2 regions of the Micromonospora sp. NPDC023956 genome follow, and region 1 is predicted to be linked to the other one. Evidence: riboswitches for the same ligand, from Rfam matches in the RefSeq annotation. Region 1 holds a riboswitch; the other holds the start of a gene.

Region 1 (4,227 bases):
GCCGGGGTGTACAACCCCGTGCCGTTGCTGGGCAGCAGCTACGACGCCACCTGCTCCGGCGGGGCGCGTAACGGCTTCTACGGCGCGGGCATGGTCGACGCCCACGAGGCCGTCCGGTAACGACCGGGCGGGCGGCACGGCGGGGGCCCGGCGCGGTGACGCGCCGGGCCCTCACCCGTCCGGGTGAGGTCTGTTTTGCCCGGCCGGGCCGGGGGTAGCAGGGCGGTCACCAGTCCACTCGAGGAGGTCAACGGTGTCCACCGACGCGATCGTGCTGCTCAAAGAGGACCACAAGGAGATGCGCCGGCTGTTCCGGGAGTTCCAGGACGCGCAGGAGGGGCCGCCGAAGCGACGGCAGGAGCTGGTGAACCGGATCCTGGAGGCGCTGACCGTGCACACCTACCTCGAGAACGAGGTGATGTACCCGGAGGTCCGCCGGCTCCTGCCCGACCTGGAGGACGACATCCTCGAGTCGTACGAGGAGCACCACGTCGCCGACGTCCTCTGCGCCGAACTGGCCACCATGGACGCCGGGGACGAGCGCTTCGTCGCCAAGACCACCGTGCTGATCGAGAACGTGACGCACCACGTCGAGGAGGAGGAGCAGGAGTGGTTCCCCAAGGTGCGCGAGGCGCTCGGCCGCAAGCAGTTGCAGGAGATCGGTGAACGGATGCTGGCGCTGCGCCCGGACGCGCCGCGGAGCCCGTCCGAGCCGAAGGCGCTGAAGAAGGCCCTCGACGCGATGACCGCCTGAGCCCGGCCAGCGGGCCCGTGGTCGCCCCGACCCGACTACCGGAGTGGCTGGCTCGCCGGCCACTCCGGTAGGTCACCGGTCGGGGCGGGGAGGATCCGCCGCAGCCGAGGGGGGTTCAGGCGGGGCTTCCACTCGCGCGGGTAGCCGACGGAGACCTCCTCGAACCGCACCCCGTCGTACACGGTGGTGCGCGGGATGTGCAGGTGGCCGTAGACGACCACGGCGGCCCGGTAACGCAGGTGCCAGTCGGCCGTGGCGGTCGTGCCGCACCACTGGGCGAAGATCGGGAACCGCAGGATCCGGGTCGGCTCCCGTACCAGGGGGTAGTGGTTGACCAGCACGGTCGGCAGCTCGTCGAGCGCGTCGAGGCGGGCCCGGGTCTGCGTCAACCGGGCGGCGCACCACTCCTGCCGGCTCGGGTACGGGTCGGGGTGGAGCAGGTACTCGTCGGTGCAGACGATGCCGGTGCGGTGCGCCTCGGCCAGCGCCGCCTCCCGGTCCATCCCGTCGGGGAGGAAGGTGTAGTCGTAGCCGAGGAAGAGCGGCACGATCCGGACCGGCCCGTCGGGGCCGTGCCAGATCTCGTACGGGTCCTCCGGGGTGACCACGTCGAGCCGCCGGCACAGGTCGACGACGTGCCGGTACCGCTCCTCGCCCCGCAGCGTCACCGGATCGGTGGCCGGGGTCCAGAGCTCGTGGTTGCCGGGCACCCAGATCACCTTCGCGAACCGCTCGCGCAGCTGACCGAGCGTCCGTTCGATGTGCGACACCGTCTCGCCGACGTCGCCGGCGACGAGGAGCCAGTCCTCCGGCGACTCCGGGCGCAGCTCGTCGACGACCCGGCGGTTGTCCGCGTATCCGACGTGCAGATCACTGATCGCGACCAGGCTGCCGCCGCCCTCCCCCACCATGACCACGATCTTACGGACACCTCTGCCGGCCAGCGGCCCCGCGCACGCGTCCCGGCGGCGGCGCGCTCGCGCCGCGCTCCAGCCTCGGCGGAGGCAGGACGGGGACCGCCCGGCGCGACCCGGTAGGATCGCCGGTGGGCCGTGACTGGCGCGTGGGGATGGAGCACCATCGGGAAGCGGCCCCGTCATGAGGACGCACGCCGAGCGCCTGGGCCTTCCGCACCGTACTGGAGGTCGCATGCCGTCGTCGAACGCCGAGTCCACCGCTTTCCGCAGCGCCCTCGAGGTGATCCGGGCCGTCGAGCCCCGGGTGGCCGACGCGATCGGCGCCGAGCTGGCCGACCAGCGGGAGTCGCTGAAGCTGATCGCCAGTGAGAACTACGCCTCCCCGGCCACCCTGCTGGCGATGGGCAACTGGTTCAGCGACAAGTACGCCGAGGGCACCGTGGGCCGGCGGTTCTACGCCGGCTGCCAGAACGTCGACACCGTCGAGGCGCTCGCCGCCGAGCACGCCCGGGAGCTGTTCGGGGCGGCGCACGCGTACGTGCAGCCGCACTCGGGCATCGACGCCAACCTGGTCGCCTTCTGGGCGGTGCTGGCCGACCGGGTCGAGGCCCCGGCCCTGAAGAAGGCACAGGCCCGGCACGTCAACGACCTCACCGAGGCCGACTGGTTCACGCTCCGCCGCGAGCTGGGCGACCAGCGGATGCTCGGCATGTCGCTGGACGCCGGCGGGCACCTCACCCACGGGTTCCGGCCGAACATCTCCGGCAAGATGTTCGACCAGCGCAGCTACGGCACCGACCCGGCCACCGGCCTGGTCGACTACGACAAGGTCGCCGAGGCGGCCCGGGAGTTCCGGCCGCTGATCCTGGTCGGCGGTTACTCCGCGTACCCCCGGAAGGTCAACTTCCGGATCCTGCGGGAGATCGCCGACGAGGTGGGCGCCACCTTCATGGTGGACATGGCGCACTTCGCCGGGCTGGTCGCCGGCAAGGTCTTCACCGGCGACTTCGACCCGGTGCCGCACGCGCACATCGTCACCACCACCACGCACAAGTCGCTGCGCGGCCCACGCGGCGGCATGGTGCTCTGCGGCCCGGAGCTGGCCGAGCAGGTGGACCGGGGCTGCCCGATGGTGCTCGGCGGCCCGCTGCCGCACGTGATGGCCGCCAAGGCGGTCGCCCTGGCCGAGGCCCGCCGCCCGGACTTCGCCGACTACGCGCAGCGCATCGTCGCCAACTCGCAGGCCCTCGCCGAGGGGCTGCTGCGGCGCGGGGCCACCCTGGTCACCGGGGGCACCGACAACCACCTGGTGCTCATCGACGTGACCGGCTATGGGCTGACCGGCCGGCAGGCCGAGCAGGCCCTGCTGGACTCCGGCATCGTGACCAACCGTAACGCCGTCCCGCAGGACCCGAACGGGGCCTGGTACACCTCCGGCATCCGGATCGGCACCCCGGCGCTGACCACCCGGGGCCTCGGCACCGACCAGATGGACGAGACCGCCGAGCTGATCCACACCGTGCTCAGCCAGACCCGGCCGGGGGCGAACGCCGACGGCACCGGGTCGAAGGCGAAGTACATCCTCGACCCGACGGTTTCCGAACGGATCGCCAAGCAGGCCAGCGACCTGGTCGCCGGTTACCCGCTCTACCCCACCGTCGACCTGGGCTGACGACCCGGCCGTCGGGGTGGCGCCGGGCGCGGCGCCACCCCGGCGGGGGTCAGATCGTCACCGGCCGTTTGAGGTGGTAACGGTGCACTTCGGTGCTGCCCTGCACGTTGTTGACGTCCTCGGCCGCGGAGACCAGCTCCCACCCCTCCCGGCCCACCCGGTTCAGGTGGGCGATGGCGGTGTCGCCGTACGGGGTGACGTCCCGGCGTGAGCCGTCCGGGCCGTACCAGGTGAACGTGACCTCGAAACTGCGCCCCTGCCCTTGGTAGCGGCGGACCAGTAGTGCGTACTCCCAGGCGACCATGGTTCCATTATCGCCGTCCACAGCGGAGCGTGTGGTGGCGAGGCGGAGCGTGTCGTGCCGGACACCTCAGGTGACCGCCGGGCCGCGCCGGTGGATCTCGTCGGTGACCAGCGCGGCCAGCCGGTCCAACCCCAGGTCGATCTGCTCGCGGGTGACCGCGCTGATCGACAGCCGCAGCGCGTCGACCGGCGCGGTGTCGTCGTAGAAGTGCGCCATCGGCGTCCAGAGCACGCCGTACTCCTGGGCCGACCGGGCCAGCAGCGCGTCGTCGACCGGGAACGGCACGGTCAGCACCGCGAAGAAGCCGCCGGCCGGGACGTTCCACCGCACCGGCGACGGTGGCGGGAACCGCCGGGCCAGGCCGGCGACGAGGTGCCGCAGGTTGCCGGCGTAGACCGCGCGTTCCCGCTCGTTGGCCCGGAGCAGGCTGCACCCGTGCGCCAGCAGCCGGCCGCCGACCACCGCCTGGGCGATCGGGGAGGTGTTCACGGTGACCATGCTCTTGATCTTGGCGAGCTGGTCGGCGAGCAACCCGACGGTCCCGTCCGCGCCCCGGACCCGCTGGTCGGCCAGGACGTAG
Region 2 (4,227 bases), on a different contig from region 1:
CGCGAAGGAGGTCGAGTGCCCGGTCATCGCGGTGAGCCAGCTGAACCGTGGTCCCGAGCAGCGCACCGACAAGCGCCCTCAATTGTCGGATTTGCGAGAGTCTGGGTCAATTGAGCAAGATGCAGACGTGGTAATCCTGCTGCACCGGGACGACTACTACGACAAGGAGTCGCCCCGGGCCGGGGAGGCGGATTTCATCGTTGCCAAGCATCGGAATGGACCGACCGACACCGTGACCGTGGCCGCGCAACTCCACCTGTCGCGGTTCGTCGACATGGCGATCGTCTGACGGTCCGTTCCCGTCCCGCGATCCCGGGTCAGTCGGCGTCGAGCTGACGCGTCGCCGCCTCCACGGTCTGCGCCAGCAGGACCGCGATGGTCATCGGTCCGACCCCACCCGGAACCGGGGTGATCAGACTGGCCCGCTCACGGGCGGACGCGAAGTCGACGTCACCGACGTTGCCCGGGTTGTACCCGGCGTCGACCACCACCGCGCCGGGCTTGATGTCCGCGCCGGTGAGGAGGCGCGGTCGGCCGACGGCGGCGACCAGGACGTCGGCCTCCCGGGTGATGGCGGAGAGGTCGGTCGTCCGGGAGTGGCAGTAGGTGACCGTGGCGTCCCGCCCGAGCAGGAGCAGCCCGGCCGGTCTGCCCAGGATGGGGCTGCGCCCCACCACCACCGCGTGCTTGCCGGCCAGGTCGACCCGGTACTCGTCGAGCAGGCGCAGGATGCCGCCGGGGGTGCAGGAGACGAAGCCGGGCAGCCCGAACCCCATCGCGGCGAAGGAGTGCATGGTGACGCCGTCGACGTCCTTCTCGGGAGCGATGGCCTCGAAGGCGGCGCGTTCGTCGATGTGCGCCCCGACCGGGTGCTGGAGCAGGATGCCGTGCACGTCGGGGTCCCGGGACAGGGCGGTGATCGCCTCGACGAGGTCGTCGGTGGTGGTCGAGGCGGGCAGGGCGACGTGGCGGGATCTGATGCCGGCCTGCTCGCAGCGGTTGCGCTTCATCCGTACGTAGGTGACGGAGGCCGGGTCCTCGCCGACCAGCACGGTGGCCAGGCAGGGGGCGACGCCGGTGCGTCGCCGCAGGTCGGCGGCGGTGGCGGAACTGGTGTCGACGATGCGCCGGGCGAGGTCACGGCCGTCCATCAGTCGGGCCGGGGGCGTCTGGGCCATGGGGCACTCCTGAACCTCGTGGAGGGTCGCCCAGGCGTACGGCATCGACGGTCGTCGGGCCGCTCCCCGGTGGTGCTCCACCTCAACGCCAGTAACGGCCCGCTCCACAGTGTACTCGCCCGGTGGGGCGGTCCCGGCTCAGCCGCGCCGGCCGGGACCGCCCCCGCCGGCAGCCTGCCGTCTCGCGCGGCGGGAACCAGTCGGGCCGGGGCGACCGGACCGTGGATCTGGTCCGGTCGCCCCGGCCCGGATCAGCCGTAGGGCCACGGGGCGGGTCAGCCCGGAGAACTGTCGGGCCGGCCGCTGACAGCCTTCACCGTACCCGGCCACCCGGGGTGTGCCGGGCGGGTCGGTGCAGGGGCGCCGCGTGGATCAGCCGAAGAAGTCGCCGAGGAAGCCGTGCTGCTTCTTGCGGCGGTAGTGCCCGTGGTAGCCGTAGTGCTGCTGGCCGTGGCCGCTGTAGGCGGGTGCGGGGGCGGCCGGGTAGCCCGGCGGGGGTGGGGGCGGCGGCACGGCGCCGTACCCGGGCTGGTGCGGCGCGGCACCGGGCGGCGGGGGCGGTGGGGGAGCGTATCCGCCCGGCTGGCCGGGGCCGCGCCCCGGTGCCTGGCCGGGGGGCGGCGGCGCGCCCGGGATGGCGGGGTTCTGCTTGTTCCAGTTCGCCTCCGCCTCGAACAACTTCTCGAGTTCGCCGCGATCGAGGAAGATTCCCCGGCAATCGCCGCACTGGTCGACGACGACTCCGCTGCGCTCGTACTGGCGCATGTCTCCTTGGCACTTGGGACAGGTGAGCTGCATTTCTCGACGGTACCCGGTGTCGGGGGCATCTGCGCTGTGCCGGGTGTCGCCGCTGCCGGGTGTCCACCCCGTCCGGCCGGCGGGGCACCGCTGGTCAGGGAGCCGTTCGACGTCAGGACGACGCGGCGAGCGCCGCGGTGACCTCCTGGTCGGAGACCTCGTGGAAGTCGTCGTAGTAGCGGCTGACCGCGCCGAAGTCGGCGGGTGTCTGGACGCAGACGACCTGGTCGGCCTCGGCGGCGAGCATGTCGCACGCCTCCTGGGAGCCGACCGGCACGGCGACCACGACGCGGCGGGCACCGAGGTGACGGGCCACCTGGACGGCGGCGCGGGCGGTGGCACCGGTGGCGAGGCCGTCGTCGACGAGGACGGCGGTCCGGCCGGTCAGGTCCAGCGGTGGACGGCCGGTCCGGTAGAGCTCTTCGCGGCGCTCCAGTTCGGCCTGTTCGCGGCGGACGACCTCGGCGACCTCGTCGGGGCTGATCCGGCTGGCCACCGCGTCGTTGAGGACCCGCACGTCGGCGGGGCCGAGCGCGCCGAATGCCACCTCGGGTGCCCAGGGCATACCGAGTTTGCGGACCACCAGGACGTCGAGGGGCGCGTCGAGCCGGTCGGCGACCACCCGGGCGACCGGGACACCGCCCCGGACGAGCCCGAGGACGACGACGTCCGGCTGACCGGCGAGCCCGTCGATCCGGTCGGCGATCGCTCCGCCGGCTTCGGCGCGGTTGCGGTAGGTGGTCATGCCTCAGGTCTACGCCCTGTCGGCTGGTCCCGCAGCAGAGTCGACCGAAGAGGGGTTCTCGGGTTCGGCGGGTCGGAGGGCGGGGGCCCAGACCAGGAGGGCCAGCGGGTAGAGCAGGTACCCGAAGCGGGTGGTCGGCATCAGGGCGATCGCGGCGAGCAGTCCGTACCCGCAGACGAGGGCACTGGCGGCGGCGGTGCGGGGCGGGTGGCGCAGCAGGTGGACGGCGATCGCCAGTCCGGCCGCGACCAGGAGGCCGGCGGCGACGGCCCGGCCGGCGGGCAGGCCGGTGGCGATCAGGTGGCCGGGGAACGGGGACTGGGCGGGACTGGTGACGAGGCCCTGGCCGAGCGGGAAGCGCAGGACGTTCTCGACCAGGGCGTCGTGGTCGACGAGGAGGGCGGGTAGGAGGGCGGCGGCGGGCAGACCGAACGCGCCGACGGCGAAGCGTCCCCCGGCGCGGCGGGTGACGGCCCAGAAGAGCAGGACGAGGGCGATCGGCCAGGCGAACAGCTTGAGCGCCCCGGCGAGGCCGACGGCGATTCCGGCGCGGCCGGGGTGACCGGCGGCGGCGTGGGCGAGGGCGAGCAGGCAGAGCGCGAGGACGGGCAGGTCGTCGCCGCCGGTGGCGAGGGTGAGCGCGCAGACCGGCAGGACGGTGGCGGCCTGGACGGCGCGGAGCAGGACGCCGTTGGCGGTGCGGTCGCGCAGCGCGCGGACGGCGAGGGCGAGGGTGAGCGCGGTGGCCAGGGCGAACCAGACGCGCGCGTCGGTCCACCAGGCGTCGAGGGCGGCCCGGGGCAGGCCGAACAGGGCCATGCCGGGTTGGTACGGCGTGTAGCCGAGCAGTTGTTCCCCCGGCGGCAGGGCGGCGATGGCGTCGTGACCGAGATAGGGGGTGCCGTCCTGGAGCAGCCGTGCGCCGGAATGCTCGACGACGACGACCTCCTCCTGGGCCCGGTCGGTGCGCCCGGCGGACCGTTGCGCGGCCTGCCAGCCGATCGGAAGCAGAGCGGTGGTGGTCCAGGCCAGGGCGGTGACCGCCGCGCGGGCGGTGGTGCCGGCCAGTGGGCTGTCGGGGCGACGTCGGTGGGTGAGGAGCTGTCCGGTGGCGAGGAGGGCGGCGACCAGGTAGCCGATCCCGGCGACCGCACCCCACGCCCGGTGGGGCGGCAGGGTGGAGGTGACGGCGGTGATCCCGGCGAAGGCGGCCGAGGCGGCGTAGAGGCCGAGGTCGAGGGGGAGTCCGCCGGCCGCGCCGTCGATCGCCTGCCAGCTCCGGCGGGCGCGGGAGCTGGCCGGGGTGCGCTGCCCCGGGGGTGTGGAGCTGCTGTGGGGCGTGGGCCGACTGGTCACGCGGGAGAGTGTGGCAGACGGTCCGTCCGGTTCCGTCCGTTCGGTCGGCGGCCCGGGGCGAGGCGGATCACCGCGCCCGCGTCGTGCAGGGGTGGGGCCAGGGTGCCGGGCCGGCCGCCGGCTCCCCGGTGGAGGGCGGCGAGGAACCGG

What was found. A riboswitch is a leader RNA that binds a small molecule or an ion and turns the genes downstream of it on or off. The one in region 1 is predicted to bind ZMP and ZTP.
Region 2: another riboswitch for ZMP and ZTP. It lies ahead of AB0F58_RS05725 (bifunctional 5,10-methylenetetrahydrofolate dehydrogenase/5,10-methenyltetrahydrofolate cyclohydrolase); the one in region 1 lies ahead of AB0F58_RS21400 (glycine hydroxymethyltransferase).

What each region holds. Positions count from the first base shown of each region.
Region 1 is NZ_JBEZZN010000011.1:124,860-129,086, reverse strand. Features, by position in the region: gene AB0F58_RS21415 (S8 family serine peptidase) at 1-120, shown strand, start outside; gene AB0F58_RS21410 (hemerythrin domain-containing protein) at 254-754, shown strand; gene AB0F58_RS21405 (metallophosphoesterase) at 790-1,665, opposite strand; ZMP/ZTP riboswitch at 1,797-1,886, shown strand; gene AB0F58_RS21400 (glycine hydroxymethyltransferase) at 1,904-3,343, shown strand; gene AB0F58_RS21395 (hypothetical protein) at 3,393-3,647, opposite strand; gene AB0F58_RS21390 (PLP-dependent aminotransferase family protein) at 3,714-4,227, opposite strand, start outside.
Region 2 is NZ_JBEZZN010000002.1:700,984-705,210, forward strand. Features, by position in the region: gene dnaB (replicative DNA helicase) at 1-289, shown strand, start outside; gene AB0F58_RS05725 (bifunctional 5,10-methylenetetrahydrofolate dehydrogenase/5,10-methenyltetrahydrofolate cyclohydrolase) at 318-1,178, opposite strand; ZMP/ZTP riboswitch at 1,200-1,284, opposite strand; gene AB0F58_RS05730 (zf-TFIIB domain-containing protein) at 1,551-1,976, opposite strand; gene AB0F58_RS05735 (phosphoribosyltransferase family protein) at 2,089-2,721, opposite strand; gene AB0F58_RS05740 (glycosyltransferase 87 family protein) at 2,731-3,987, opposite strand; gene AB0F58_RS05745 (bifunctional diguanylate cyclase/phosphodiesterase) at 4,074-4,227, opposite strand, start outside.